DNA from 4 places in the Sphaerisporangium dianthi genome. Region 4 is predicted to be linked to each of the others. Evidence: riboswitches for the same ligand, from Rfam matches in the RefSeq annotation. Region 4 holds a riboswitch; each other region holds the start of a gene.

Region 1 (7,480 bases), on a different contig from region 4:
CGGGCTGGTGTGCGCGAAGACCTCGGCGAACAGCGATCGTGGGTGGGGGGCGCCCTCGGCGAGGGCGACGACGTAGGTCGGCGCGCCGACGACGAGTTCGGCCGTGATCTCGCCGGGCGGCCCCTCGGCCAGCACGCCGTCCGCCGTGCGGATCGTCAGCCGCTCCACCTCCGGGCCGATGACCCGTACCGTGACCCTCACCCGGTCTCCGGGGGCGCGGTCGATCGTGTCCCCCGGCTCGTGGCCGTCCACGGCGAGCTCGACGAACGGCCCCGTGGTGGCGAACGTGCGCCCGCGCCGTACCGCCTCGGCGTAGGAGGCGGCGGTCAGCGGGCCGTCCACCCTGGCGTAGGTCCGCTCCCAGCCCAGCGGGTTCGTCACCGTCTCCACCCGCTGGCGGGTGAACGACAGCATCGAGTCGGTGCCCGCGACGGCGGCCAGCCGATGGCCCGCGCCGAGCAGCCGCCTGTACACCGCCGATGATCCGGCGGCAGAGGAGAAGTGCAGCACCTCCATGCTGTCGACCAGGCCGAGCGCGGCGTCGACCACCGCCATCCGCGCCGAGCACTGCGGCCCCCCGAAGCCGATGACGTCCTCGGGCGTCTCGACGGGCGAGTGGAAGGCGTGGGCGTAGCCGACGACGGCGCCGAGGCCGCGGAGCTCCTCGCACGCCGCGCTGGTCGGCGGCCAGTCGGCGGCGCCGGCGAACCCGCTGTGGTACCGGCCCGGCGGGGCGGTCATCCCGAAGGCGTGCAGGTGCCCGAGCAGGTCGTTGCGGTACTCGACGCCCATTCGGGCGACGTGGGTCGCGTCCGACCACGGCAGGTCCTCGCCCGCCCAGTGCTCCAGGGCCTCCTGGTCGAAGACGCGGTGGCCGGAGACGTTCGCGGCGAGCAGGTTGAGCACGTGCAGGTCCTCGCCGTGCTGCATGGCCGCCGCCGTCGCCGGCGTCGCCACGAGGTCGCCGACGAAGTTGAGGTGCACGTGCAGGTCCCCGCCGTACCAGCCCTTGGCCGCCGCGTCGTACAGTCGCGCCGGTGTCAGCTCGACCAGGGTCTCGCCGTGGGGGGTGACGGTCGTCTGCGCGAAGTCGTACTCCATCCCCCGCGCCGCCCGGACCGTCAGCGGCTCGGCGGGCACGTCGAGCACGATGTCGTCGCCGTGGAAGTACGGCAGGCCGTGATGGTCGTATCTCGCCGGGCCGCCGTCGGGGTGCCAGCCCTGGCCGCCGGCGCTCCACACGCTCCATCGGCAGGGGAACCCTGCGCGCACCCGGAGCCGTGCCCGTGGGGCGAGGCGGGTCAGGCCGGACAGATCGACCCGCTCCGCGCCGGCGGTGACGCCGGTGGCGGTGTCCGTCTCGACCAGCCGTGCCCCGCCGGGGGCGACGCGGTACACCTGGCCGCCGACGCCGACCTCGGCCTCGGCCGCGCGGCCGTTGTCGATCAGCAGCGTCAGCGGGAGCGCTCCGCCGCCGGGTTCGAGCACGATGCGCGGCCGGCCGTCCAGCCGGTGGCCCGACGGCGTGAGCCGCAGCACGGCCAGTCCCTCGGGCGGTTCCTCGTCGAGCGCGTCTCTGAGCACCTCGTCGAAGTCCAGCTCGCGCACCAGGATTTCGCGCTCGGCGTCGCTGCTGTCCGGATGCTCGGCTCGCACCCGGCCCGCGGCGGCCCGGAAGAACGCCTCGTCGTCGACGAACCGCGACGGGCTCATCGACCTGACGTAGGCGATCGGGGGCTCGCCCCAGCTCATCCCGTGCTCGGCGAGCGCCTCGCGGTACCTCTCCAGCGCCTTGGCCACGGCCTCTGGAAGCATCGGATCGTCACTCATTCGGCCCTCCCGTGATCCCCGTTGTGCCGTAATGGTCACACCGGCGGAAGGCTTCCGGTCCGGAGGAACCCGAGGCGGGTGAGGTTTCTTCCCATCTCGGATCGTTTCTCTGAATAGGCGGATAAAGCACCCACAGACCGGCCTGCCGCATCAGGCCTCGGGCGGCGACCCGCCGGTGGCGGGCGAGGGCGAGAGCGACGAGTCCGGGCCGGGGCCGGCGGAGTTATCCACAGTTTCCACAGACTCGTACACAGGTTCGAATTTGATCTCTACGGTGGACTCGCCGGCGACGATCACGCCGCCGCCGGCATCATTCCGAATCCGGCGCGATCCCGCGCGAACGGGCGTCCGCCAGGCCTGCCCGCCCCTCAGCGGCGGCCGAGGGCGCGCAGCTGGCCGGGGGTCAGCGAAGAGACGTTCTGGTCGATCGGGACGTCGGTGTACTGGTGGATGGTCCAGGTCTTCCAGTCGGCGGGCGGCGTGACGTCCCCCTGCGCCCTGCCGTAGTAGGCCACCCACAGGGGGTAGGCCTGAAGGCCGTGGCCGTAGGTGTCGGCGAAGTTCCAGCCGCTGTAGAACAGCGGGGTGATGCCGGTCTTGGCCTTCACATGGGCCAGCCAGGTCTTGGCCCAGGTGTTGACATGCTCGACGGACTGACCGTCAGCCGTCTCCAGGTCCAGCACCAGCAGGTCGCCGCGCTTGCCGGGCTGGGCGTTCACCACCGACAGGAAGTGGTCGGCCTCGGCGATGGGGTCGTCGCCGGGATGGCCGTAGTGGTAGGCGCCGCGGACGATGCCCTTCTTCGCCAGTTCCTGCCAGTGGCGGGCGAAGGAGGAGTCGCGGAAGGTCAGGCCCTCGGTGGCCTTGATGATGCCGAACTGGGCCGGGCTGGCGTTCCAGTCGTGATCCGACTCGTAGGAGGAGACGTCCTGGCCGTAGGTGTGGACCGAGTCGGCGTGCGCGGCGGCGGGCGCGGCGGCGGGCGCGGCGGCGTCCGCCGGGCCGGTCAGGACGACGGTCGCCGTGGCGGCGGACGCGGCCAGGGCCACACCTGCGACGGCCGCGCGGAGGCGGTCGCCGGAGAGGCCGACGTGGTTACCGAGGGAGCGGGCGATCGAGGCAAGCCGACGAGAGGGCATGTAGAGATTGGCTCCTAGCTTCCATGCCGCTTACCGGGTCAACTGACGGGTTCAGGCGAGAAAGGCCCTGCGGGCGGGCCCTTGGGGCCGGCGCTCCGATACACCCTGGAAAGATTGGTTCCCCGGCTCCGCGAGTGCGGATTCAGCGAGCGCGTATCCTCATCGGGGCTGCTCCCCGGGCACGCGCGATCTGGGCAACGAACCGGCAACGGACCCGACAGCGCAGGCCATGGTCACGTATGCCGCTATCCACAAAGGTACACCAAACCCCATAACGGTGCAAATCAGACAAAACTCTCCTTGGGATACCGCCGCCGCCTGGGGCCCGCCTGCGGCGATGACGCGACCCACCACTCTCTGAAGGTTCCCGGCGACGTCAGCGTGGTCGGATTCGACGACCTGACGCCGGCGCGGTGGGTGCCCCCTCCGCTCACCACCGTCCGCCAGCCGCTCGGCGAGATGGGCCGGGCCGCCGCGTCCATGGTGATCGCACTCGCCGGCGGCGAACCCCTGCCGCACAGCCGCCTCATTCTGACCACCGATCTGATCGTCCGGGAGAGCACCACGGCTCCCAGCAGGTGATCTCGGCCGAGGGCGTCGCCGGCAAAGGAGTATCTACGACGGGCCGGGGTTTCGGCCGCCGCTGAGGGGTATGTGGCGCGTGCCGCGTCAGGTCGGATCCGTCCGCACGGCGCGCGCCGCCCGTCTTCCTGGCCCGCAGGAGGATTCGGCGTTCGAATCGCGAACCGCCGGCCGGTCACCGGTCATCGGGGCGAGGGTAGTGCAAGGTCGTCGAGAGATGCGGGTGGTCCCATGTGGCCGGAAACGTGGTAGAGGCCGGAACGGCGCGAATGCTCGCCGGGATACTCGAAGCCAGTCACGTGACCGCCTTCGAGGGCGTGCCTTACCTGGTCCACGAACACGCGGGGTACGCCGGGCTGAGCGACGTGCTGATCTACCTCGTCGACCTGCAGCAGGACGTGCTGCGCCTGTGCACCGGGCGCGGCGACAATGCCGGCGAGGGCGCGGGCCCCGAGGCGGACGAGCTGCGCATCGACACGACGGCGGCGGGCCGGGCCTTCCGGGAGACGCGCATCCTGGAGCCGTCCGGCGACGACGGCGGCCCTGGTCATTACTGGGTGCCGCTGCTGGACGGCACAGAACGGCTCGGAGTGCTGCGGATATCGATCGCCGACGCCCACCACGCGTCGCAGGACGACATGCGGGCCCTGGCGTCGCTGATCGCGTTGCTGGTGGTGAGCAAGCGCTCCCACAGCGATTCCTTCGCCCGGCTGGTGCGCACCCGGCCGATGCACGTGGCCGCCGAGATGCAGTGGAACCTGATGCCGCCGCTGGCCTTCGCGTGCGAGCAGGTGGTCATCAGCGCCGCCCTGGAGCCGGCCTACGAGGTCGGCGGGGACGCCTTCGACTACGCCATCGCCGACGACAAGGTGTACCTGGCGGTATTCGACGCCATGGGCCACGACGTCTCCGCCGGGCTCACCGCCTCCCTGGCGGTCGCCGCCTGCCGCAACAACCGCCGCCAGGGCGCCGACCTGATAGAGACCGGCGAGGCGATCGAACGCACCTTGATACAGGAGTTCGGCCGGGGCACCCGGTTCGTCACCGCGATCATGGCCGAACTGGACCTCTCCACCGGAATGCTGACCTGGGTCAACCGCGGCCATCACCCGCCGGTGGTGATCCGGGGCGGTCGCTGGACCACCAACCTGCACTGCCCGCCCGCGCACCCCATGGGCCTCGATCTCGGCCTGCCCGCCACTCTGTGCCGCGAGCAACTGCAGCCGGGTGACCGGCTGCTGCTCTACACCGACGGGATCACCGAAGCCCGCGGCCCGCACGGCCGCGAGTTCGGCCTGACGCGCTTCACCGACTTCATCATCCGCCACAACGCCGCGGGCCTGCCGGTCCCCGAGACCCTGCGCCGCCTGGTCCACAGCGTGCTGGACTACCACGGACGGCAGCTCCAGGACGACGCCACGGTGCTGCTGGCCGAATGGCAGGGCCCCGCCGCCGACAAGATGACCATCGGTTGAACGGCGCCCGCCGCGGGCGGGATCACGACACAGCGCGCCGGACGCCCTGGCGGGCGAGGAGCGTGGCGCGCGCCACCGCGAGCGTCTGCTGGATCTCCTCCACGGCCGAGTAGGTCACCGCGACCCGCTGGCGCATCACCTGGAGGTGGCTCTCCGCCTGCGCCCGCAGCCGCTTGGACCGCACCAGCTCCGGATGCGGCGTGCCGGCGCTCGCCGTCTGGGAGACCTTCTCCGCCTTGCGCACCGGTGGGCGGCGTTGATGGTTCAGGGTTCGTATCACGGCGACATGGCGCGGCACCGCGGTCAGGGCCGGGGGGACGTCCCACTCGGCGGATCCGGCGACGAGGAGCGCGGGACAGGTGTCCGGCGGGCCCGGCCAGAGCAGGTCGAAGAGGTTGCGCAGCTTGGGCTGGATGAGCAGCACGAGGCCGCCGCCCTCCGCCGTTCGCATCCGCGCGTGGACGTGGTCGAGGACGCGCGCCCCGGCGACGTCACAGAACAGCAGCCCGCGGCCGTCGATGAGGATGTGCGTGCAGCCCTGCTGGATCAGGGACGTCAGGAATTCTTTCGCGGCCGCGCTGGTGCTGGCATCCAATTCGCCGGACATATCGACCACTGCGGACTCAGACCGGCGATAGACCACTTTTACCTGTAAATCCATACTTTCCGCCCTCCGCCCCGATCCCCACGTCCATCTCTTCTACCATTCGCGGACGTGGGCGAACGGCCGAACCTCCGAGAGCGGTCAAGTACGGTGAGCCGCCGAGTACGGCCATGTCGATTCCCTTCCGCATAACGGCCACCTGAACGGTCCCGATGGCTAAGGTATTCAGTTGTGCACCCCGGCGCGGAACGCGATTTTCACGATCTTCTTCTAATGCTGAAGGAGACTCGGGGTTTCGACTTCACCGGTTACAAGCGGACGACGCTCATGCGCCGCATCAGCCGGCGGCTGGAGACGTTGCAGCTCAACGGCTACGGCGAGTACCGCGACCATCTCGAACTTGAACCGGACGAGTTCGCCAGGCTCTTCGACAGCCTGCTGATCAACGTGACGGCGTTCTTCCGCGACCCGGCCGCCTGGCAGGTGCTCCGTGAGACCGCGATCCCCGCGCTGCTGAGCGCCAAGGGAGCCGGTGATCCCATCCGCGTCTGGAGCGCCGGGTGCGCCACCGGGGAGGAGGCCTACAGCCTGGCGATGCTCCTGGCCGAAGAGCTCGGGATGGAGCAGTTCAGGAACCGGGTGAAGATCTACGCCACCGACCTGGACGACACGGCGCTCAAGGCCGCCCGCACGGCGACCTACAACGATCGCCAGCTCAAGGACCTCCCCGCCGAGTTGCTCGAGCGGTACTTCGAGCCGGCCGGGGCCGGGTTCGCCTTCCGCCGCGACCTGCGCCGCCAGCTGATCTTCGGACGCAACGACCTGACCCGGGACGCGCCCATATCGAGGGTCGACCTCCTGCTGGCGCGCAACACCTTGATGTACTTCAACGCCGAGACGCAGCTGAGCGTCGTGCGGCGATTCCACTTCGCCCTGAACCATCCGGGTTACCTGTTCCTGGGCAAGGCCGAGATGCTGCTCAACCACGGCGAGAGGTTCGAGCCGGTGGACCTCCGGACGCGGCTCTTCTGCAAGATCGCGCCCACTCCGCCCGGCGGACGTCCGTCCCGGGGAGCCGCACCGGCGCCGGCCGAGCCGGTGCGGCGGCTCTCCGAGATCCAGATCGCCGCCCTGAGCTCCGGCCCGGTGGCGCAGATCGCCCTGGACCTTTCGGGGAAGCTGGCGATGGCGAACTCGCGCGCCGAGGCACTGTTCAAGATCGCACCCCGCGACATCGGCCGGCCCTTCCAAGATCTGGAGGTCTCCTACCGGCCCGTCGAGCTGCGGTCGCTCATCGAACAGGTCGAGCTGGACATGCAGACCGCCGAGGTGCAGGGCATCAGCTGGCGGCGCGGGGGAACCGCGGAGACCGACGTCTTCGACATCTCCGTCGCCGCCCTCCAGGAACCCGGCGGCGAGCGCGTCGGGGTGGTGATCACCTTCCATGACGTCACCCCCTACCGCAGGCTCCGTGACGACCTCGAGCAGGCCAACAAGCAGTTGGAGCACGCCTACGAGGAGCTGCAGTCGCTCAACGAGGAGCTCGAGACCACCAACGAAGAGCTGCAGTCCACCAACGAGGAACTCGAGACCACCAACGAAGAGCTCCAGTCCACCAACGAAGAGCTCGAGACCATGAACGAGGAGCTCCAGTGCGGCAACGACGAGCTGCAGAAGATCAACGACACCCTCACGTCACGCAGTGAGGAACTGAACCGCGCCAACCGGTTCATCGCCTCGGTGGTGCGCTCTCTCGGCGACGCCGTCGCCGTGTTCGACGGCGAGATGCGCGTGCTGATGTGGAGTCCGGGCGCCGAGGAGCTGTGGGGACTCCGCGCGGAGGAGGCGAC
Region 2 (7,480 bases), on a different contig from region 4:
CCGGGACGCCGGCGTCGCGATAGCCCACGTAGTCGGCGAAGCCCTCCACCAGCCACTTGGGCGTGCCCCCGTCGAGCGCCGCCCCTGTGGCGATGTGAGTGATCTCGTGGGCGAGGACGACGTCGCGCCCGACGCCGCTGAGCCGGGCGAACGACCGCGGCTCGACGATCACGCGGTCGGCTCCCGCCACCGCCGCCAGGCCGTTCACGGACGCGGGAGCGGCGAGCACGGCCGCCTGCGCGGTGGTCGCGGGCACCAGGACCAGCGGGCGCACCGGGCCCACGACCCGGGCCACGAGCGCGCTCGCACGGTCGGCCCGGCGCGCCAGATCGGCCAGATCGGCCACGGCCGCCCCGGGCGCCCCGACCACGAGCGAGCGCTCGCCGGGGAACGTCCGCGCGCCGGACCAGATCTCGGGATGCTCGCCGATCAGGGCCCGCGCCCGCCGCCCGAGGTCCTCGTCCATGGCGCGGGGACCGGTCAGCACGGCCAGCAGCCCCGCCAGGACGGCCCAGAGCCACACGACGCGCATGCGGGCAATCTACCTGTTCGTCCTCGGGGGCCACATCGGCGCGACCGCGGACGCGCGAAGGCCCCGTCCGCCTGGGGAGGGCGAACGGGGCCTTCACGAATGTCCCATCCGCCTCGGGGGTGGAGCGGAGGGGACATTCACGGCGCCCGTCCGCCTCAGGGGAGGGACGGACGGGCTTTCACGGCCGCCCGTCCGTCCCAGGAGGAGGGACGGACGGGCCTTCACGGCGCCCGTCCGCCTCAGGGGGAGGGACGGACGGGCCTTCACGGCCGGCGCGGGCGGGCCCGAGGGGGCCCGGACCGCCCGGGCGGACCGCGAGGATCAGGCGGCCGGGCGGACGGCTCCGACGAAGGACGCCTTGCGGTAGCCGGACAGCTTGTCGATCCGCACCCGCGTGCCGCTGTGCGGGGAGTGGATCATCTTGCCGTGCCCGACGTACATGCCGACGTGGCCGAGCCCGTAGAAGAACATCAGGTCGCCTGGCTTGAGGTTCTTCCAGGAGACCTTCTTGCGCACCGAGCGGAACTGGCCGGCGGCCACGCGGGGCAGTTTCACACCTGCCTTGCGCCAGGCGTAGGAGACCAGGCCGGAGCAGTCGAACGCCCCCGGGCCGCTGGCACCCCAGCGGTAGGGGTCGCCGATCTGCTTCTTGGCGATCGCGACGGCCGTGTGCGCCTTCAGTCGCTGCCGGGCCGCCCGGCTCGCCTTCGCGGTCTTCTTGCTCTTGGAGGTGCTGGAGGTGGCGGAGCCGCTCGCCTCGCTCACCGCGGCGGAGCCGGTGGACTCCTCCGCCCCGGTGAGGCTCGGGGTCTCGATCAGCCCGGCCGGGCCGTAGACGGCCTCTGGCCCGGAAGGGCTCTGAGCAGTGGCCGCCGTGGCGGCGTCAGCCGCCGTCGCCTGCGTCGCGACCGCCCCCACGGAGGCCGTCATGGTGAGCGCCACACCGCCTAGAGAGAAGCGGGCGATACGCGACAGACGCGGGTTTTTGGTGGTGCTGGACAGGATCGCTCCTTGATTCTTCCACTCATGCCTACCGGGTTAGCTGACGGATTCGGGCATGGAAGTAGCCCTACGACGCCATAGACGTCGATTCACCCCTGATCCGGATTAAGGGATCAATTGGGTCCCCGGTTCCGCGCTCCTTGCCGCACGGATTCGGCAGGTCACCGCCCCTTGGGGCCTGGTTCACACCTTGAACGGGCGACGGTGACCGCTGGATTGTGGTAGTGCGACCGGTCGGGTGAGACCGGCTTCGTTCGCGACGGCATGGCGTGCTCGCCGCGGGCCAGAAGCTACACAGAACCTCAAATTGAGGCAAAGCCGTGACAAAGAGTCATAGATCAAATAAACGCCTCAGGAATCACGGAACCCCTGTACAACAAGCGCATCTGTTACCCGAATGTGATTCCCCTCACACACCCCGAAACGTGACCTGTCATGAGTCACAAAAGTCACACCAGTCACACCCGTTCGGGCGATCTCGCGGAGGAACGATCCACGCGCGCCCCCGGCGCGGCCCGCCGGTGCGCACCGTTCGATGACACCGCGTCACGATCCCGGGACGTCGAGTGACAGGCCTCCGGCGAACGACATCGTGCGAGGATTCTTGAGCAATCATTCTTACGCAAGAGTCATTGCACAATGCCCGTTGTACGTGCCAGGGTGGGGCCATGGCCGACGAAGAGGTACGAAGAATCACCGACTCGCGGGTGCTGGCAGCCCTGTCGCATCCCACGAGGAGGCGGCTCATGGACGCGCTGAAGGTCTACGGCCCCTGCACCGCCAGCATGCTGGCCGAGCACACCGGGCAGGCCGTCGCCAACGCCAGCCACCACCTGCGCGTCCTTGCCGCCGGCGAGCTCATCGAGGAGGCGCCTGAGCTGGCCCGCGACCGCCGCGAACGGTGGTGGCGGCTGGCCTCGGCCGAGCTGCGCTGGACCGAGTCCGACTTCGACGGCGACCCGGCCACCGCGGCGATCGCGAGCGCGGCCGCGTCCCTCAACCTCGACCACCACGTGAGCATGGTCCGCGCCTGGTACGCCGCGAGCGACGAAGAGCGGCGGGCCTGGCAGGACGCCCCGTTCTCCACCGACAAATGGCTGCGCCTCACCCCCGGCGAGCTGCACGGGTTCGAGCGAGAGCTGCTGGAGCTCCTCGCCCGGTGGGCCACCCGCGAGGTGCCCGACGACGGGCATCGGCGCGACCCGGTGTTCGTCTTCGCCTTCGGCGTCCCGGGCCGGCCATGAGAACGGGCGCTCCTTCGCCGGTGGCCCTGCCGCCTTCCACCATCCCCGCCCACGCTTCCGGCCGGGACGGGTCACATCACCGCTCAGAGACCGTCACGAGCGGCCTCACCCCCTTGACCGCCGTCATGGGCGATCCTCACCCCCCGGAGGCCGTCATGAGCGGCCTGACCCGTTGGAGGCCGTCATGAGCGGCCTCGCCCCCTTTGCCGCCGTCACGAGCGGCCTCGCCCCTTGGAGGCCGTCATGAGCACCGCCATCTCGCGGGCTCCGGCGGGGACAGGGCTCCCGCGCCGGCGGTGGGGACTGCTGCGCGAGCGCGACTTCCGGCTGCTGTGGATCGGCGAGACCACCAGTGGCTTCGGCAGCTCCCTCACCTCCGTCGCCCTCCCCCTCGTCGCCGTCACCACGCTCGGGGCGAGCACGCTGGAGGTGGCGCTCCTGGCCGCCGCGGCGTGGATCCCCTGGGTGATCATCGGCCTGCCCGCAGGGGCGTGGATCGACCGTCTCCCCCGCCGTCCCGTCATGCTGGCCTGCGACGCCGCCTCGCTCCTGCTGTTCCTCAGCGTCCCGGCCGCCGCCTGGGCGGGCGCGCTCACCATCGGGCAGCTACTCGCGGTGGCGCTCCTCGCGGGCACCTGCAAGGTGTTCTTCCAGACCGCCTACCAGGTCTACCTTCCGGCCGTGGTCGCCCCCGCCGACCTTCCCGAGGGCAACGCCAGGCTGCAGGGCGCCGAGTCGGCCGTCCAGGTGGCGGGCCCGGGGGCGGCGGGCGTCATCGCGCAGGTGCTCGGCGCGGTCACCGGGCTGCTCGCCGACGCCGCCACCTTCCTGGTCTCGGCCCTGTGCCTGCTCGGCATCAGGACCCGCGAGGCGCCGCCCGCGCGCGAGCGGCGGGCGACGACGCTTCGGCGGGAGATCGGCGAGGGCCTGCGGTTCGTGGCCCGTGATCCCTACCTGCGGGTGCTCACCGTCTTCGGCGCGGCCAGCAACCTCGGCCTGATGGGCTACCAGGCCATCCTTGTCGTGTTCCTGGTGCGCGACGTCGGCCTGACGCCCGGCGTGGCGGGCGGGCTGATGGCCGCGATGAGCCTGGGCGGCGTCGCCGGCGCGGCGGGCGCCGCACATCTGTGCCGGCGCTTCGGCAGCGCCCGCGCCATGATCGCCTGCGAGATGCTCGGGGCCCCGTTCGGGCTGCTCATCCCGCTCGCGAACCCGGGAGGCGGGCTGGCCCTGGCGGTGGCCGGCGGGTTCGTCGTCGTCGCCGGCGTGGTCGCGGGCAACGTCATCAAGGCGAGCTTCCGCCAGACCTACACGCCACGGCGTCTGATGGGACGGGTGTCGGTGAGCATGCAGTTCGTCAACTACGGCACCATCCCCCTCGGCGCGCTCCTCGGCGGGGCGCTCGGCGGCGCCATCGGCACCCGCGCGTCGATGTGGATCATCATGGCCGGGCTCGCCCTGACGGGCCTGATCCTGCTGGCCGGTCCGCTCAAGCGCCGCCGCGACCTCCCTTCTTCCCCCGCCCCGGACTCCTCCCCCGCCTCCCCGTCCGTCCCCGCCGCCGGGGCCTCTGCGTCCGCCCCGGACGCGCCGTCCCTGCCTTAGAGGGACGGGCGGCCACACGCGAACACGCCCGGCCGGAGAACCGGCCGGGCGTGCGGCTGAACTCCTGGCCGGCGCCTCGCTTGCCCGGCCGGGGGTTCAGGCCCCCGTGGTCACATCACAGCACCGCCCCGTGAACGCGGGCGCGCGTCCGGCGCGCCTAGCACCACCAGTCGGTCAGGTAGGAGGCGGCGGCGCCCGCCGGACGCGCGCCCGCCCGCATGCAGACCGAGCTGCTGCTGCTGGTCTTCAGCGCGTTGCCGTAGTTGCGGCCGGTGTCCAGCGTCCGCAGGTCGCACTGCGTCCAGGTCCTGCCGCTGTTTCCCGAGATGTCGATCCAGAGGCGGTCGCCGTTGTGCGAGGTGGTCAGCCGCGGCCACGCGTACTGGACGTTGTTGATCCGGCCGCTGCGCAGCTGCAGGTCGACGCCGCCCGGCAGGTCGGCCGACTTGGCCGTGCCGGTGCCGGTGGCCCCGGACGGGTTGACCATCCCCGAACACGAGACCGCGACGGCCGCCTTCGCGGGAGCCGAAGCGTACGCGGCGGCGGCGGGTGCGAGCAGAAGGGAGCCTGCCGCGACGATCCCGAGCGAGGCGCGCTTGGCGAGAGTCATGCGCATGTGACTTCTCCATTTCTGGATTCGATGGATGCGGCAGCCGGACGCCGGACGCCTTTCGATTCCCCCTGGGGCGCCGGTGACTGCCGGGCTCGACACTGGCAGCGGCGCTTGACGACCGACAAGAAAACCGGCCGAAGTGGGAGGCTGGAACGTCTCACCCATCGTCAACAGGCCGCTTCCCCCGCTGGCGGGATGGGGGTGGGACGGCGGCCCGCCGCGCGGTCGCGCCGCCGGACGCGGAGCGAGCCGGCCGGGTGCGGAGCGAGTCCATACGCGGCAAGGGACCGGTCGCGCTGAGAAACCGGCCGGGCCAAGGGTCGGTTGGGCCAAGGGTCGGTTGGGCCAAGCGACCGGGTTGGGCGTGCTGGGCGGCCGGTCGAGGGACCGGCTGGGCTCAGGGGCGGACGGCGCCGATGATGCCGCGGTAGCTGGAGAGGGGCACGACCTTCACGACGTCCCCGGTGCGGGGCGCGTGGACCATCTTGCCGCCGCCGGCGTACATCCCGACATGGCCGAGACCGCCGGCGAACAGCAGGTCGCCGGGCTGCAGGGCATTCAGGGGGACCCTGCGGGAGGCGCCCCAGGAGTACTGCTCGGCGGCGGTGCGGGGCAGGCTGACCCCGGCCGCCCGCCAGGACGCCTGGGTGAGCCCGGAGCAGTCCCACCCGCTCGGGCCGGTGCCGCCATAGCGGTAGGGCTTGCCCACCTGGGCGAAGGCGAACTGCAGCGCCGCGCGGGCGTTGCCGGAGGCGGGCCCGGTGTACTTGATGCCAGGGCTGTTGGGATTGCCCGCGTTGTAGGCGTTGAGGCGGCGCAGAAGCCGCTCTTGCTCTCCGACCAGCTTCTCGACGTCCTTCTTCTGCCGGCGCAGGTCGTCCAGGAGCTTGATCGCCTTGTCGTAGGCGCCCTTGGCCTTGTCGCGCTGCCCCTTGAGCGAGCGGGTGGCCTGCTCGTACTCGGTCATCGTCCGCGACCGGCCCGTCGACATCTGGTCGATGGACGCCAGCCCCGCCAGCAGCGACTCGGGATCGGGCTGGGTGATCAGGTTCGACCAGGACAGGACGTCACCCGACTGGTAGGTGCTCACCGCGACCGACACCAGCCCGAGACGCAGCTCGTCGACGCGGCCGAGCTCCTGCTTCAGGCGGCCGTTGAGGGAGTTGTACTCCTTCCTGGCCTTCTTCCACTGCTCGCCGGCCAGGTTGTAACGGTCGACCACCTTGTCGGCCTGCTTGTCGAGCTTGGCGAGCCGCGCCTTGACCTGCGCGACGGTCGGCTTCGGCTTGGCCTCGGCACCACTCGTCTGGGTCGCCATGACGGCGACGACCAGACCGGCGGCCACAGACATCCGCCCGACCGCCCGGATCCCACGCACGACCACTGGGACGCCAGCTCCCTCTGCGAGACAAGTGAGACAACCTGGGCGGTGATCCTACAGAAAAGGTAAGGACACCTGCACCTTTTCATCAGTAAATGCTCTGGAAACAGCAAACTTCTTGACGCGACGGAGTCACGAATGTAGACGGCCGTCCAGGGCGCCGGCCCTCAGTGTCCGATGAACGCCGGCCCCGGGTGACGCGCTTCGCCGTCAGGAACGGCCGAGGCGGCGCAGCAGCAGCGTGGACTGCACGGGGCGGGCGCCCATGCGGCGCACCGACTCGGCGACCTCCCGGTCGGAGGACACGACCGCGACCGCCCGGCCGGGCGGCTCGGCGCGCACGAGCTGCCTGATGAGATCGTCGGCGATCTCCCCCGGCGCGCTGAACAGCACGCGCACGCCGCGCGGCGCCGACACCTGCACCGGGCCGTTCAGCTCGGCGCCGTCGAACACGCAGGTGACCTCGACCCTGGTCTGCACGGCGAGCCCGCCGAGGCCGGTGAGCAGCCGGGAGCGCTGGTCGAGCAGGGTGAGCGACGGGTAACCGGTCTTGGTGACGTTGTAGCCGTCGATGACCAGGTGGAGGTGCGGGACGGCCAGCAGCTGGTCCAACAGCGCAGGATCGTCGTCGGCGAGCGCGCGGGCGGGCACGGCGCGCACCGAGGGGTTCCCCGGGCTCACGGCGCTCACCGAGTCGGCCGGCTTGCTGATGGCGACGGGCAGCGCCAGCTCGCTGCGCAGGCCGGCGGCCGCGTCCTGCAGGGTGTCCAGCAGCACGCGGATGCGGGCGTCCTCGATGCTGCGGCCCTCGCGTGCCGCGCGGCGGCTGGCCTCAAGGGAACGCTCGGCATCGGACAGGCGCTCGCGGACCTTGCGCAGCTCGCTCTCGGCCGCGCTGGTGGCCGAGGACACCGAGGCGCGGATGTCCTGCTCCAGCGTTTGAAGCTCCGCCGCCCGCTCCTCGGCCAGCCGGCCCCGCTCGCGGGCGTCGTGCAGCTTGCGCCGCAGGTCGGCGACCTCGGCGCGGGACGCCTTGAGCTGCTCGCGCAGCCTCTCGGCCTCCTCCTTCGAGGCGGCCTTCTGCGCGGCGAGCTGCTCGCGCA
Region 3 (7,480 bases), on a different contig from region 4:
ATCTGCACTGCGAGCCCGACAGCGGCGTGCTGCGCAAAGGCGACGCGCTGATGCTCTACACCGACGGCCTGATCGAGCAGCCGGGGCGCGACATCGACTCCGGGCTCGACCGGCTGCTGGGCGAGGCCGAGCGCCTGGTGCCCTCGGGGTTCCACGACGGCGCCCGGCCCCTGGTCAACTCCATGTCGGCCGGGCACAACGACGACTGCGCTCTGATCCTCATCTGGCGGCCGTAGACGCGTGAGGCTCCGGGCCTCAGAGGGGCCTCAGAGGGCCTCAGAGCCATCCGGTCTCCGCCGCGATGCGCACCGCGTCGGCGCGATTGCGCGCTCCGGTCTTGCAGATGATGCGCGACAGGTGGTTTCGGACCGTTCCCACAGAGAGATAGAGCTTGGCGGCGATCTCCTTCGAGGACGCCCCTTGGGCGGCGATGCGCAGGACATCCTGTTCACGAGGAGTGAGAGGGTTGTCGGCCGACGTGAGGGCCGCGATGGCCAGGTCGGAGTCGACGGCCTTGCGGCCCGCGGCGACGCGGCGGATGCCGTCCGCGAGGTGCTCGGGCGCCACGTTGGTGCTCAGGAAGCCGAGCGCGTGCGCGGCGAAGGCCCGGCGCACCTGCCCGGGGTTCGGGCGGGCCGACAGCAGGACCACCTTGCAGCGGGGGGCCTTCTGGTGCAGGCGCGCGGCCGCGGTGAGCCCGTCGACGTCGGGCAGATCCACGTCGATCACCGCTACGTCCGGCGTGAGTTCCATGGCCGCCGGCACGATGTATTCACCGGAGGCGACGTCGGCGATCACCATGAGATCCTTCTCGCCGTTCAGCGAGGCCACGAGGCCTCTGCGGACGAGAGGAAGGTGTTCGGCGACCAGGATCCGTATCAAGGTGCTCCCTTGGGCTTGGGAACAGATCCGGCAAATTATGCTTCGCCGACTCATATCCCACGGTGTCTACACGATTGCTTACCGTCAATGCAGTCTCCCGATTCGCTCCACGGCGCGCAAGTCACTCCTACGCTTGGTCGTAGTGTGTTGTTTTCGGGGAGCGGCCGAAGTCCTCGCGCGTTCGGTTACGCTCGGAAGGGGCAATCCAAACACAAGGCATCTTCTCCGCAGGTGGGGGTAGCACCTATGAGCTGGCTCGTAGTGGCCGGGTTTCTCATCTTCTTCGTCGGGATGGCCTTGTCCATTGCCCTCCACGAGTTGGGCCATCTGGTGCCCGCCAAGCTCTACGGCGTCAAGGTCACGCAGTACATGGTCGGCTTCGGGCCCACCTTGTGGTCGCGCCGCCGCGGCGATACCGAATACGGACTGAAGTGGATTCCGCTGGGCGGCTACATCCGTATGATCGGCCCGCTGCCTCCCAAACCCACGGACGACCCGAACAAACTGCGCAACATGTCCACCGGCCCGTGGCAGGGGCTCATCGAGACCGCCCGGCAGGCGTCGCTGGAGGAGGTCAAGCCCGGCGACGCCGACCGGGTTCTGTACCGCAAGCTGTGGTGGCAGAAGGTCATCATCTTCTCCGGCGGCCCGGCCATGAACTTCCTGCTCGCCTTCGTGCTGTTCGCCGTCGTGCTGATGGGCTTCGGCATCTCGGTGGCCAAACCCGTCGTCGGCGAGGTCTCCAAGTGCGTCGTCACCGTGGCCGAGCAGCAGAAGGGCAAGGGCTGCACCCCGGCGCACCGCCCCACCCCCGCCGCGCTCGCAGGCCTGCGGGTCAACGACAAGATCGTGTCCTTCGGCGGCAAGCCCGTGAACTCCTGGGACGACGCCACTGTGCTGATCCGCTCCCACGGCCCCGGCCCGGTCGCCATCGGCATCGAGCGCGACGGCAGGCCGATGACGCTGAACACCGCCCTCATCGGGCAGGACCGCCCCTCCCTCGACGACCCCACCAAGCTGGACAAGAACGTCGGGTTCCTCGGCGTCAGCCCCGTCTTCGTCGTGGAGAGGCAGAGTCCCGCCTACGTCGTCGGCTTCATGTGGGATCTGATCAAGCGCACCGCCTCAGCCCTCGCTCACATGCCGCAGAAGCTCGTCGGCGTCTGGCAGGCGGCGTTCGGCGGCGCCGAGCGCGCCCTGGACAGCCCGCAGAGCGTCGTCGGCGCCGGGCGCCTGGGCGGTCAGATCGCCGCCTCGGCCATCCCGCTGGAGAACAAGGTCGCCGGGTTCATCCAGCTCCTGGCCGGGTTCAACCTCGCGGTCGGCATGTTCAACCTGATCCCGCTGCTGCCGCTGGACGGCGGCCAGATCGCCGGCGGCCTCTGGGAGGGCGTCAAGCGCGGGTACGCCCGGGTGCGCCGCCGTCCGACGCCGGGTCACGTGGACATCGCCAAGCTGCTGCCGCTGACGTACGCGATGGCGATCGTCCTGGTGGTCATGGGCACCCTGCTCATCTACGCCGACATCGTCAACCCCATCCGCCTGCCCGGCTGACCGTCCCGGCCGCTCGTCGCGGCGGGCGGAGGGTCACGGAAGTCGCACCTCCAGGCGTGTACCGCAGTGGAACTTTCACTCCGAGCGGCCGGCCGGCCGCTCGGGCGGACCCTCGGCTCCGACGCCTCGACCGGCGTGCATCGCGTTCAGACGGTCGCCCCACCAGGGCGAACGGCATCTTCACGGGTGGCGAACAGCAGACCAGATGCTATAAGGGTGACGAACAGCAGACCAGATGCCATTCGCCACCCTTCTAGTACATCGAGATGTGCACGTGGTCGAAGTGGTTGGCCGTGACGCCGCCACGGTTCTCCATCGCCCGCCAGCCGGGGAAGCCGAGGTTGTAGATCCGCTGCCGGTAGATCACGTACTTCACGCCCAGCTTGCCGCCGTTCTTGATGGCCCAGGCGGCGACCTGCTCGCCCAGCGCGGCGCCGGCGGCCGAGGGCAACGCCCCGCCGGAGCTGAGCATGAAGTCGCACGCCCGGCCCAGCGGGTGCTCCCCGCTGTCCTCGGCGCGGTAGCAGCCGACGGGGAAGTGCAACGGGAAGTGACTCTTGACCTCGGCGCGCATCAGCCGGGTCCGGGGGGTGATGTTGTCGCCGCCGGTGGGCAGTTCGGGGGCCCAGGTGCCGTTCGCCCGCTTGCCGGGGGCGACGGGGACGAGCCGGTCCAGTTTGTCCTTGATCTCGGCGATCAGCTTCTCGGCGTCCTTGCGCTGCGCGGTCACCTCGATGACGTCGTCGCCCAGGCGGTCGGTGAGCGAGGCCGCGTCGTCGGCGGCCTTCTTACGGGCGTCGCGCGCCGCCGTGTACCGGCCGATCTTCGCGGTCTGCTCGGCCTGCAACTGCTCGAGCATCGCGGCGCCGCCGAAGCCGGGGGACAGGAGCTCCCGCATCATGCCGAGGCCGCTGCCCGCCTGGTAGCGAAGCTGGGCGATGTCGCCGACCTGACCCTCTGACGCGGTGAGCTCGCTCTCGGCGGTCTTCAGCCGCTCGCGCGCCGTCTTCTCGTCCGCCTTGGCCTTGGCGACCGCGACGCGCTTGGCGTTGTAGGCGGAGATCAGTTTGTCGACCCGCTTGCCGAGCGAGGCCAGCTGCGCCTTGAGCTGTTTCTCGGTGGGTTTGGGGGCGGCGTTCCCCGCCGTGGACGGGCCGAGCACGAGAGCGGCCATGATCAGAGCGCAGACGGCCACGGAACCGTGGCGACCGTAGGTCGGGGGCAGAGCCCACTCCTCTCCATCTGCCGACCGGGTTAGCTGACGGGTTCGGGCCGGAGATGCCCTACCACATGCGTGGATTCACCCCAAGGAACCGATGGGTCCCCGGTTCCCAGGCGGGGCACCTGGGATTAGGCGGACCGGCCGTTACGGTCGGTGTTTGAAGGATGGTAGTGGTAGATCCGTATTTATGGCGACCCGGCGGCCCACGTGCGCGAAGTCACGGTTGTGAGCGCAGCATCCGGGCGGCCTCCTCGGGCAGCACGTCGTTGACGAAGGCCCCCATCGCCGACTCCGACCCGGCCAGATACTTCAGCTTCTGCGCCGCCCGCCGGATGCTGAAGAGCTGCAGATGCAGGTAGGCCAGGTCGCGCCCGGTGCGCACCGGCGCCTGGTGCCAGGCCGCGACATACGGCATCTTGACCCCGAACAGGCCGTCCAGCCGCCGCAGCACGTCGGTGTACAGCGGGCCGAAGGCCGCGCGTTCATCGGCGTCCAGCTCGCGCAGGTCCGCGGCCTTGCGGTTGAGATAGACGTGCACCTCGAACGGCCATCGCGCCGCCACGGGGACGAACGCCGTCCAGTGCTCGTTCGACGCGACGACGCGCGTCTCGGCCTTGCGCTCGGCGGCGAGCACGTCCGCGAACAGATCGCCACCCGTGCGCTCCCTGTAGCGAGCGGCCGAGTCCAGCATCTGCCGCGTGCGCGGCGTCACGTACGGATAGGCGTAGATCTGGCCGTGCGGGTGGGCGAGCGTGATGCCGATCTCCGCGCCGCGGTTCTCGAAGGGGAACACCTGCTCCACACCGGGCAGGCGAGAGAGGTGCTCGGTGCGGTCGGCCAGCGCCAGCAGCACCAGATCGACCTGCTCGGGCGAGAGCCGCGAGAAGGAGGAGTCGTGGTCCGCGGTGAAGCACACCACCTCGGTGCGGCCGACGCCGGGCCGCACCTCGCTCAGGCCACCCATGTCCTCGTAGTGGCCGAGGTTGAAGCTGAAGGACGGGAAGCGGTTCTCGAACACCGCGACGTCGTAGTCCGAGGCGGGGATCTCGGTCGGACGGCCCGGCCGGGAGGGACACAGAGGGCACTCGTCGGCGGGCGGCAGGAACGTGCGGGTCTGCCGGTGCCCGGCGATCGCGATCCACTCGTCCATCACCGGGTCGTACCGCAGCTCCGAGGCCGTGGGACGCGGGGGCAGCTCCCGGGTGTCGGCCGCGCCGCGGTCGGCGTCGTCGCGGCGGTCGAAGTAGACGAGCTCCCGCCCGTCGGCGAGCTGTGTGACGGTCCGCTTCACCGGGCCACCTCCTGTCCGGCGGCCGTCCGGGCCGCCCGTTCCGTTCCGGCGGCCCGCGCCGCTTCTTCTGTTCCGGCGGCCCGCGCCGCTGGTTCTGTTCCGTCGACGGATCGCGCCGCGTGCGTCGTCGCAGCGGCGGACACCGCCGCCCGTCCCGCTCGTATGGGGTCATGCGCCGCGGCGGCCGCCGTCTGGAGCGTCGTCACGGCCGGGTCGGCCAGGATCAGCGCGCCGGCCTGGTCCGACAGCGCCGATCGCGCCTCCTCGGGCAGGCCGGTGTCGCTGATCACCACGTGGGCCTCCTCCAGGCCGGCGATCCTGCTGATGCCGACGGTGCCCCACTTGGTGTGATCGGCCAGGACGACGAGCTGCTGCGCCGCCGCGACCAGCTCGCGGTCGGTCTCCGCCTCCAGGATGTTGGGCGTGGTGAACCCCGCCCTGACGTTCATGCCGTGCACGCCGAGCATCAGCGTGTCGACGTTGAGCGCGCGGATGGCCGACACGGCGACCGGGCCCACCAGAGCGTCCGACGGCGTGCGCAGCCCTCCGGTGAGCACGACGGTCTGGTCGGCACGCCCCGCCCGGTGGAAGACGTCGGCGACGTGCACGGAGTTGGTGATGACCGTCAGGTGCGGGACGTCGGCGAGGTGGTGGGCGAGGGTCCAGGTCGTCGTGCCCGCCGACAGCGCGACCGAGCTGCCCGGGCGCACCAGTTCGGCGGCCCGGCGGGCGATGGCCTCCTTCTCGGCCTGCTGGCGCACCGACTTGGCCGCGAAGCCCGGCTCCTCTGTCGACCCGGCGCCGGTGGCGGTCGCGCCGCCGTGCACCTTGTCGACCAGCCCGCGCTCGGCCAGGGTTTCAAGGTCGCGGCGGATCGTCATGTCCGACACTCCGAGCTCGCGCACCAGGTCGGCGACCCGCACCGCGCCGTTCCTGCGCACGCGCTCGAGGATCGCCTGCTGCCGTTGCTGAGCCAGCATCCCCTCACCTCTCCACCAGATTCCATCAAAATACTACATATTCTCACCCTGATGGTGTTGGAACATGGGGGAGTGGCCGGCTGAGCCACGAGGTCGCGGGGCGGGTGAAACCCATGGTGTCTCATCGACGTTTGGGCCTTGTACCGGCCCCGGCGCGGATGCATGGTGGGAGCACGATCCGTATCCCGTGGGAGGCCGAGATGGCGAGACGCGCGCGCAAGAGCCGGGCCCGTAAGAAGAGGAAGGCCAACCACGGCAAGCGGCCCGTCTCCCGCTGACCGCTGACCGCTGACCGCTGACCTCTGATCCTTGACCGGCTGACCCGGCCGCCGGCCCGGCCTCAGCCTTCGCGAGCCTTCGCGGGGCCGCCGCCGAGGGGCGTCACAAGAGGCGCAGGGTGTCCTCTATCGCCCGGTGGAAGGTCGGATAGGCGTAGACCATGCTCGCGAGCCCGTCGATCGGCACCCGCGCGTGCACGGCCAGCGTCAGCAGGCCGAGCACCTCACCGCCGGCCGGGCCCGCGACGGTCGCCCCGACCAGGAAACGGTCGTCGGCCACCAGCTTGACCAGCCCCTCGGCCCGGTGGATCCAGCCCCGCGCCGAGGAGGACAGCGAGGTGACGGCCGTGCGCACGGCGATGCCGCGCTCGCGCGCCTGCCGTTCGGTCAACCCCACCGCGCCCACCTCGGGGTCGGTGAAGGTCACCCGCGGCACCGCCCGGTAGTCCGCCGCGGGCGCCCGCTCGCCCAGGATGTCGGCGAGCGCGATGCGCGCCTGGTACATGGCGACGTGGGTGAAGGCGCCCTTGCCCGTCACGTCGCCGAGCGCCCACACGCCCTCGGCGGCCCGCATGCGCTCGTCCACCTCGATCGCGTGCGCCGACTCGTCCAGCCCGACGGCGCCCACGCCGATCGCCGCGAGGTCGGAGCGCCGCCCGGTGGCGACCAGCAGCCGCTCGGCCCGGTGGCTGCCGTCCTCGGTCATCACGGTGAAGGCGGCGCCGTGGTGGTCCACCCGGGTCACCTGGGTGTCCGTGCGGACCGTCATCCCCTCATCGGAGAAGATCCTGGCGACCAGCTCGCCGACCTCGGGTTCCTCGGGCGGCAGCAGGTGGCCGGCGACCTCGAGGACGGTGACCTCGGCGCCGAAACGGCGGAACACCTGGGCGAGCTCGACGCCGACCGTGCCGCCGCCGATGACGACGAGCGACTCGGGCGCCCGCTCGGCCTCGATCGCCTCGCGGTTGGTCCAGTACGGGGTGCCGCCGAGCCCGGCGATCGCCGGCACGGCCGGCTGCGAGCCGGTGGAGACGACGATGCCGCGGCGGGCGCGGAGCACGCGCCTGCCGTCGACCGTGACCTCGCCGGGGGCGGTGATGCGACCGCGGCCCCGCACGAGGGTGCCGCCCTTGTCGTGGAAGCGGTCGGCGGCGACCTTGTCGTCCCAGTTGTCGGTGGCCTCCTCGCGGATCCGCCGGGCCACGGGCGCCCAGTCGGGGACCACGGTCGCCTCGCCCGCCATGGACGGTATGCGCCTGCCCTCGGCGAGCAG
Region 4 (7,480 bases):
ACCCGGTCGCCGGAGATCCCGTTGGTCTGGGCGAGGCAGAGCAGGTGGTCGCGCGCCGTGCGCCCCGGGTGCACCGCGCGGGCATCCAGTAAGGCGCCTAACTCACGCATCGGCCGGGGCAGGCCGACGTAACCACGGCCGTTGACCGTCACGCTTCCTGCGTCGGGCCGGTCGAGGCCGAGGACCATCCTCATCGTCGTCGACTTTCCCGCCCCGTTGGGCCCGAGGAAGCCGGTCACCCTGCCCGGCTCGACGGTGAAGCTCAGCCCGTCCACGGCGGTCTTGTCCCCGTAGCGCTTGGTCAGCCCGTTTATGTCGATCATTTCTGGCGCCTCCTGGAGCCGAGGGATGGGCAGGTCCCTCCGGACCCGGACCCGGCCCCGTAGGCGTACCACACTTATCGATCATCAGCCCGGCCGCCTCGGACGCCGGCCTCAGGCCGTATCCGGCGAAATAGCGACCGAAGGTTGTTATGTACAGATAAGTCGATAAATCTCTCATACTTAACTGAGGCGATGTACGTGACCGCGTCCCCTGATGATCGTCGGCGGGCGCGGACCTCGGGGGTATGTGCCTGTGGAGTCGGAAATGACGCCCACCGGGCCCGTGCGGTTCGCCGTACTCGGGCCGGTACTGGGCTGGCGGGACGGGGCGGAGCTGAATCTCGGGCCGCCGCGCCAGCGCGCGGTGCTCGCCGTGCTGCTCGCCCGCGTCGGCCGTCCTACCGGTCTGGCCGAGATCGTCGACGTCCTGTGGGGGCAGGACCCGCCGGAGAGCGCGGTCAACGTCGTCCAGCGGCACATCGGGGCGCTCCGCCGGCTGCTGGAGCCCGATCTGCCGCGCAGGGCGGTCGGCAGGTGGCTGGTGCGCAGCGGCGGCGGCTACCGGCTCGATCTGGACGCCGGCGCGCTGGATCTGCTCCGGTTCCGCGCCCTCGTCGACCGGGCACGGCGCGGGACGGCCGGCGATGCCCCGGCGAGCGTGCGGCTGTTCGTGGAAGCGCTGGAGCTGTGGCGCGGACCGGCCGCCGACGGGATCTCCGAGGAGATACGGGCTCGCCCGCTGTTCGCGGCCCTGGACCAGGAGTACCTGGAGGTCCTCAAGGAGGCGGCCGACACCGCGCTGCGGGCCAGGACCGTGACCCGGCTCGTGCCGCTGCTCCAGCAGGCCGCGGGGGCGAACCCGTTCGACGAGCCGTTGCACACGCGCCTGCTGCTCGCCCTCGCGGCCACCGGCCACCGCGCGGGAGCGCTCGCCGTCTACCGGGCGATGTACTCGCGGCTGGACGAGTCCCTCGGCATCGGGCCCGGGCCGGAGATGCGCGCCGCCCACGATCAGGTGCTCGGGGAAACCGCGCCCGAGCCACCCCCTCCCGCGCCGGCCGAGACCGCGCCACCAGCGGAGAACACCGGACCGGCCGGAGCCCCGCGACCGTCCGGAGCCGCGGAACCCTCGCGGACCCCAGACCCCACAGGGACCGCGAGGCCGTCAGGGAATGTGAGGCCGGCGGGGACCGCGGAGCCGTCAGGGAATGTGAGGCCGTCAGAGACCGCGGAGCCGGCGGGGACCGCGACGGCGGGCCGGGTGCGGCCCGCGCAGTTGCCGGCGGATCTGCCGGCGTTCGCCGGGCGGCGCGAGGAGCTCGCCCAGGTGCTCGCACTGCTGCCGGACGGGAACGACCCGGCGGCGGCCGTGGTGATCAGCGCGATCGGCGGCATGGCGGGCGTCGGCAAGACCACGCTCGCCGTGCACTGGGCTCACCAGGTGGCCCACCGGTTCCCCGACGGCCAGCTGTACGTCGACCTGCGCGGGTTCGACCCGGCGGGTCCCCTGGATCCGGCCGAGGCTCTGCGCGCCTTCCTCAGCGCGCTCGGCGTCCCCACGCGGGAGGTTCCCCCTGGTCTGGACGCCCGGGCCGCGCTGTACCGCAGCCTGCTGGCCGACCGGCGGGTGCTGGTGCTGCTCGACAACGCCCGCGACTCGGGGCAGGCCCGGCCGCTTCTGCCGGCCGCGCCCGGCTGCCTGGCCGTCGTCACCAGTCGTAACCAGCTGTCGGGCCTGGTGGCCGGCGAAGGCGCCCGCCCGCTGACCCTGGATCTGCTGTCCGACGCCGAGGCGCACGAGTTCCTCTCGCTGCGGCTCGGCGCGGACCGGGTCAGGGCGGAGCCCGCGGCGGTGCGGGAGATCGCCGCGCTGTGCGCCAGGCTGCCCATCGCGCTGGCCGTCGCCTCGGCGCGGGCGCTGACCAACCCGGGGTTCTCTCTCGCGGCCATCGCCGCCGAACTGCGCGCGGCCCACGGCAGCCTCGACGCCTTCACAGGCGCCGACGGCGCGGACGTCGGGGCGGTGTTCTCCTGCTCCTACCGCGCGCTCACGCCGCCCGCCGCGAAGCTGTTCCGCCTGCTCGCCCTGCATCCGGGCCCGGACGTCAGCGCCTCGGCCGCCGCCGCGCTGGTGGGACTGCCCGTCCGCCGTACCCGTCCCCTGCTGGCCGAGCTGACCCGCGCCCACCTGCTCACCGAACACGTCCCCGGCCGCTACGGCGGCCACGACCTGCTGCGCGCGTACGCGGCCGACCGCGGCCAGGCCGAGGACAGCGAGTCCGGACGGCGGGCGGCGGTCCAGCGCATGGTGGACCACTATCTGCACTCGGCGTACCGGGCGGCCCGGCTGTTCTCCAGCCATCGCGACGCGATCCCTCTGCCACCGCCCGTGCCCGGGGTCTTCCCCGACGACCTCGCCGACCCCGAACAGGCCTCGGACTGGCTCACCACCGAGCATGCCGTACTGCTGGCCGTCATCGGTTCGGCCGCGGACACCGGTCTGGACGCGTCCGCCTGGCGGCTGGCCTGGGCCATCGCGCACTTCCTCGGCCGGCGAGGGCACTGGCACGACCTCGCCGCCTCGCACCGCGTCGCGCTCAAGGCCGCGCAGCGGATCGGCGACAGGACCGGCATGGCGCACGCCCATCGCGGTCTCGCCCGAGCCTCCGCCGACCTGGGCCGTCACGACGAGGCGATGCTCCACCTGGACCGCGCGCTGGAACTGTTCGCGAGCGCCGGGGACGGCGTCGCCCAGGCGCACACCCACCGCAACCTCAGCTGGGTGCTGGAACTGCGGGAGAGATACGAGGGCGCGCTCGTCCACGCCCAGCAGGCTTACGACCTCTTCCAGGCCGCGGGCCACCGGCCGGGGCAGGCCGCCTCGCTCAACGCGGTCGGCTGGTACCACGCCCTGCTCGGCCGCCACGAGCGGGCCCTGGCCCACTGCCGGCGCGCGCTCGCCCTGCTGGAGGAGCTCGGAGACCTCTACGGCCAGGCCGACACGCTCGACAGCCTCGGCTACGCCCTGCACCACCTCGGCCGCTACGAGGAGGCCACCGCCAGCTACCAGAGCGCCCTGGAGCTCTACCGGCGCCTCGGCGTCCGCTACGCCGAGAGCGACACCCTCACCCGCCTGAGCGACACCCACCTGTCGGCCGGCCGCGCGGAGCAGGCACGCGACGCCCTGCGCGAGGCGCTGGCCGGCCTGGACGAGCTCGGCCACCCCGGCGCCGCCCCGGTCCGCGCCAGGCTCCGCGCCCTGGAGCTCCCCTCCACCGCCCGCACCTAGCACGGCCTCGCGGACCCTAGCCGGCTCGCGCACCGCGAAACAGCACCGGAGCCCCCGGTCATCCGAGGGCTCCGGCGCTGTTCGACTTCACCCGCCGTCAGCTCTCCAGGAAGCGACGGCAGCGGTACGCCCCAGGCGCGGAAATGCCGTCCGCCTGCTTGATACCGATGGAAATGCCCTGGAGCGAATTCACCGGAGCGCGGTCACCACCAGCTGCCGGTGAGCTCCCAGAGGGGGAATCCGAATCCGAATCCGTCCAGGTCGTCCAGGCCGTAGCCGTAGCCGTAGCCGGATCCGTGGCCGTATCCGTGGCCGTGGCCGCCGCCCCACTTGCCGTGGTGGCCCCCGTAGCCGCCGTGGCCGCCGCCCCACTTGCCGTGGTGGCCGCCGTCCCAGTCACCGCCGGCGGTGACGGCGGCGGACGCGGACGCGCTGGTGGCCGTCGTGGCGCTCAGGCCGACGAGACCTCCGGTGAGCGCGGCCGTTACAGCGAGCGTCGCGGCGTATTTCTTGATGGCGGGCATCGCGTTTCCCCCTTGACGTCGGGTCGCCCCGATAAAGGAATTCGTCTCCGCGAGGAGGTGAACCCCTGAGGCGACTCGTTCAGAATCTGCCCACCCGAGATCTCTCCAGGGCCCCAACCCGACAAACGAGGATAAGGACGTCTTGGGGCGCATTTAACATCTTATTATGACAATGCGGGCAGTATTTCCCGATATGCCCGAATCGTCGGAAGAGGACCGGCGCCTGCGGGCGTCCCTCGCCCGCCGCACGCCGCACCCGGCCGCGCCGACGCCCCGCGCGCCATGGACGCCCGGCACGCCCAGGGCGTCCCGCGCGCGGGGACACCGGGTCACATCAACTCGTCGAGCATGTCCTTCAGGTGGTCGGCCGCCTTCTCGATGTCGTCGTAGTCCCTCTGCGCCGCCCGCATCTTCACCGCGATGACACCGCACCGGTGGGCCTTCTTGAAGTCCCCGAAGGGGAACTTGTACCGGCCCTTGTTCGACTCGTCCTGCTCGTCGTCCACGCCCAGATGCCACTTGGCGTACTCGTCCATGCCGTGCTTCTCGATAAACGCGTTCTCCTGGTCGGTCGACGGCTGGTGCTCGCTCCAGTCGCCCATCTCGTCAAGCTTGAACTGCTTGTCCTTCGCCAGGCTCTTCGCGTGGTCGTACGCCTTCTTGTTCAGCTTCACCGTCATGGCTCTCTCCGCTCTCCGGTCCGCGGCGCCCGCCCTCACGGCGCGGGCCGCCGTCTTCCCGGGTCTGCTACCCACCGATCGCGGAGGCAGTGACGTTCCGGGCTCGGGCCTCGGCGGCGCCCTCATGCGCACGCGGTGGGGGACCTTGCCGCGCACGTGGTCGCAGGGCCCATGCGGCGAGGGCCGGAAATGACTGTGGGCACCCTCCCCGTAGGGAGGATGCCCAGGTCATCGGTGTTGACCGTGGTGCGCCGCCAGGGACTCGAACCCCGGACCCGCTGATTAAGAGTCAGCTGCTCTAACCAACTGAGCTAGCGGCGCATCAACTACGGCGACTTTAGCAGTCCCGGCGAAGCTACGCACATCGGCGGGAGGTCGGCGTGCCGGTACCAGGGGGAAGCACCGGCACGCCCATTCCCCGGGGAGGCGCCGGAGCACAGGGCTCCGGCCGGCCTGGATGTGCGCCGAGGGGACAAGCTGTGGATCAAGCTGAGGATCAGGGGGCGGAGACGAGCGCCAGGGTGGGCTCGGCGGGGTCGCGGTCGTAGACGCCCCAGGCTCCGTCGGAGAACGGGACCGGGGCGTTCTTCTTGCCCGGGCCCTTGCCCCACTTGGTGATGACGTAGTCGACCTTGATGTGGCCGGCGCCGAAGCCCGTCACCATCAGGCTGGAGTCGTTGAAGTCGCCGCCGGTCAGTTCGGCGAACGTCTTGCCGTCCATGTCGAGCATGACGCCGCTCTGGGAGGGGATGCCAGGGCCGCGGTCGCCGATGAAGAACGGCGCCTTCTTGCCGTTGTAGACCACATAGCCTTCGGTGCCGAGCGGCCAGCTCGGGCTGGCGAACAGGCCCTTCTGCATCGGCTTGCCGATGGCCGGCAGACCGGTGTCACCGGCGCGGCCGGAGGAGTCGTCCCAGAAGTAGGAGGCCTTCGTCGAGCCCTTCAACATGACCCGCTGGGTGGTGGCGGCGGCGACGCCGTCCTTGCTGCGCTCAGGCGAGCTGGCGGCGTGGGCCGTGGTCGTGCCGGCCACTGCGGTGCAGACGATCGCCGCACCGACGACGCTGCAAACCACGCGATATTTGGGGGTGTTCGTGAAAAAAGACATGGGAGGGCAGGATCTTTCATCAGAAGACAAGGGACCCGGGCTCCGAGTTCGGTCAAGAGGGTTCGGCGCCGGGAGAGGAAGCGTTCGCAGTCGCTAGTGGGGCGACAAGGGCATGGTCTACCGCTGCGCGAGCGCTTCTTACGTGGGTCGGTCGGGCAGGTGGCGTCGAGGCCACCGCGTCGCAAGGCTGCTGCGAATCGCCCGGTCGGCTGGTTACAAGCCGACTTGTGTGCCGCTTCTGACGGCAAGATCCGGGTCTAGGGTCGCCCGGAGGACGGAGTGGGGCGGTGTGTCCACTCGAGTCTCCTCTCCAATGACGTCTACCGAGTTAGCTGACGGGTTCGGGCGTGGAGTTCGCCCTACCGCTCGCGCGGATTCACCCCAAAGGACATGGGTCCCCGGTTCCCGTGGGCCGGTAGGCCCGGTGGGACTCGACGTTCGGTCGGCGGCCTTCCTGCTGAAGACCAGGTCACCGTCCGTTCTGGTAGAAGACGTTACCGGTCAAGTCAGGACAAAGCAAACGAAGTGTCTACAAAGCATTAGAAGATCTACCTATCGGGCATGAACACCAACATATCGGGCAATTCACCCCAGCGGGAGCCATCAAGGCCATACGCATGTGACTGCTGTGACTCAAGGTGAGAATGGGGCGTCACATCTCTCTTCACCCGGCCCATCGAGCCCTCTTGGGTAAAGGCCCCTCATTGGCAAAGGAAGCGGCGCCGGCACCAGCACGACAGGCATTGGGGCTTCGTACCCCGAGAGCGGGCTCGGCTCGTGCCATGAGAGCGGATGCCCGGGGGTGGGGGTGGACATGAGTCGGGGCCGGACAGTCCCCCGCCTGTCCGGCCCCGATCTCTCACGGTCCAGCGCCGATGCCTTCCCCCAAACGCATCGGGCGGTCCCGCTGTACGGACGCGGTCCCCCACCGCGTCCTTTTGGTGAAAGCTTCGCTGCGCCCTTCCGGGCGCGGGTCGCATCCCCCTTGACCTGCCTTAACACTACATACCGGGGCCTGAGGCGCTCGTCATCGCACGGTATAGATTCGGTCTAAGTCGCGGGCATGACCGGGTACGGGATGACCCGGCGGCCCGGGCGGCTAATCGGGTAGTTCGACGGTGACCTCGGTGCCCTTCTGCAGCGACCGGCTGACGGTGCAGTGCCGCTCGTGCACTCGATGCGCGACGGCGCGGAAGACCTCGTCCGCCTCGGCGTCGCCCTCGGGCAGTTCGACGTCGTAGGTGATCGTGACCGGCCCGAGCAGCGTGGGCTCGATCTTCTCCGCCTGGACCGTCATCGCCAGCCGCACGAGCCGGTGGCCGCGCTTGGCGGTGAGCGGCTCGACGGTCACGATGTTGCACCCGCCCACCGCGGCGAGCAACAGCTCTACCGGGGTGAAGACGCCTTCTTCGTCGCCGCTGCCCATGGCGACCTCGGCCCCGCGGCCGTTGCGGGCCACGAAGCCGGTCTCAGTACGCTCAACGTTCACCGATGTCATGCCTGGAGCCTAAGAGCGGGCCGGGGACCCTCAGGCGTCGGGGTGCTTGGACAGGTAG

What was found. A riboswitch is a leader RNA that binds a small molecule or an ion and turns the genes downstream of it on or off. The one in region 4 is predicted to bind cyclic di-AMP.
Region 1: linked by a shared signal. The riboswitch ahead of ACFO60_RS07860 (glycoside hydrolase family 25 protein) and the one ahead of ACFO60_RS22435 (hypothetical protein) in region 4 are both predicted to bind cyclic di-AMP.
Region 2: linked by a shared signal. The riboswitch ahead of ACFO60_RS15815 (C40 family peptidase) and the one ahead of ACFO60_RS22435 (hypothetical protein) in region 4 are both predicted to bind cyclic di-AMP.
Region 3: linked by a shared signal. The riboswitch ahead of ACFO60_RS25295 (coiled-coil domain-containing protein) and the one ahead of ACFO60_RS22435 (hypothetical protein) in region 4 are both predicted to bind cyclic di-AMP.

What each region holds. Positions count from the first base shown of each region.
Region 1 is NZ_JBHSFP010000004.1:2,591-10,070, forward strand. Features, by position in the region: gene ACFO60_RS07855 (CehA/McbA family metallohydrolase) at 1-1,830, opposite strand, end outside; gene ACFO60_RS07860 (glycoside hydrolase family 25 protein) at 2,199-2,969, opposite strand; cyclic di-AMP (ydaO/yuaA leader) riboswitch at 2,982-3,127, opposite strand; gene ACFO60_RS07865 (substrate-binding domain-containing protein) at 3,270-3,551, shown strand; gene ACFO60_RS07870 (PP2C family protein-serine/threonine phosphatase) at 3,851-5,026, shown strand; gene ACFO60_RS07875 (STAS domain-containing protein) at 5,049-5,687, opposite strand; gene ACFO60_RS07880 (CheR family methyltransferase) at 5,862-7,480, shown strand, end outside.
Region 2 is NZ_JBHSFP010000009.1:102,342-109,821, forward strand. Features, by position in the region: gene ACFO60_RS15810 (hypothetical protein) at 1-532, opposite strand, end outside; gene ACFO60_RS15815 (C40 family peptidase) at 854-1,462, opposite strand; cyclic di-AMP (ydaO/yuaA leader) riboswitch at 1,545-1,703, opposite strand; gene ACFO60_RS15820 (ArsR/SmtB family transcription factor) at 2,203-2,778, shown strand; gene ACFO60_RS15825 (MFS transporter) at 3,022-4,383, shown strand; gene ACFO60_RS15830 (hypothetical protein) at 4,541-4,999, opposite strand; gene ACFO60_RS15835 (C40 family peptidase) at 5,394-6,347, opposite strand; gene ACFO60_RS15840 (NYN domain-containing protein) at 6,588-7,480, opposite strand, start outside.
Region 3 is NZ_JBHSFP010000019.1:142,827-150,306, forward strand. Features, by position in the region: gene ACFO60_RS25280 (PP2C family protein-serine/threonine phosphatase) at 1-236, shown strand, start outside; gene ACFO60_RS25285 (response regulator) at 277-882, opposite strand; gene ACFO60_RS25290 (M50 family metallopeptidase) at 1,129-2,436, shown strand; gene ACFO60_RS25295 (coiled-coil domain-containing protein) at 2,690-3,610, opposite strand; cyclic di-AMP (ydaO/yuaA leader) riboswitch at 3,666-3,803, opposite strand; gene galT (galactose-1-phosphate uridylyltransferase) at 3,876-4,949, opposite strand; partial or broken gene ACFO60_RS25305 (DeoR/GlpR family DNA-binding transcription regulator) at 5,162-5,929, opposite strand; gene ACFO60_RS25310 (50S ribosomal protein bL37) at 6,130-6,207, shown strand; gene ACFO60_RS25315 (dihydrolipoyl dehydrogenase family protein) at 6,311-7,480, opposite strand, start outside.
Region 4 is NZ_JBHSFP010000016.1:48,008-55,487, forward strand. Features, by position in the region: gene ACFO60_RS22410 (ABC transporter ATP-binding protein) at 1-323, opposite strand, end outside; gene ACFO60_RS22415 (AfsR/SARP family transcriptional regulator) at 589-3,612, shown strand; gene ACFO60_RS22420 (hypothetical protein) at 3,816-4,136, opposite strand; gene ACFO60_RS22425 (hypothetical protein) at 4,466-4,816, opposite strand; tRNA gene ACFO60_RS22430 (tRNA-Lys) at 5,061-5,137, opposite strand; gene ACFO60_RS22435 (hypothetical protein) at 5,313-5,924, opposite strand; cyclic di-AMP (ydaO/yuaA leader) riboswitch at 6,227-6,361, opposite strand; gene ACFO60_RS22440 (OsmC family protein) at 7,024-7,422, opposite strand; gene ACFO60_RS22445 (hypothetical protein) at 7,453-7,480, opposite strand, start outside.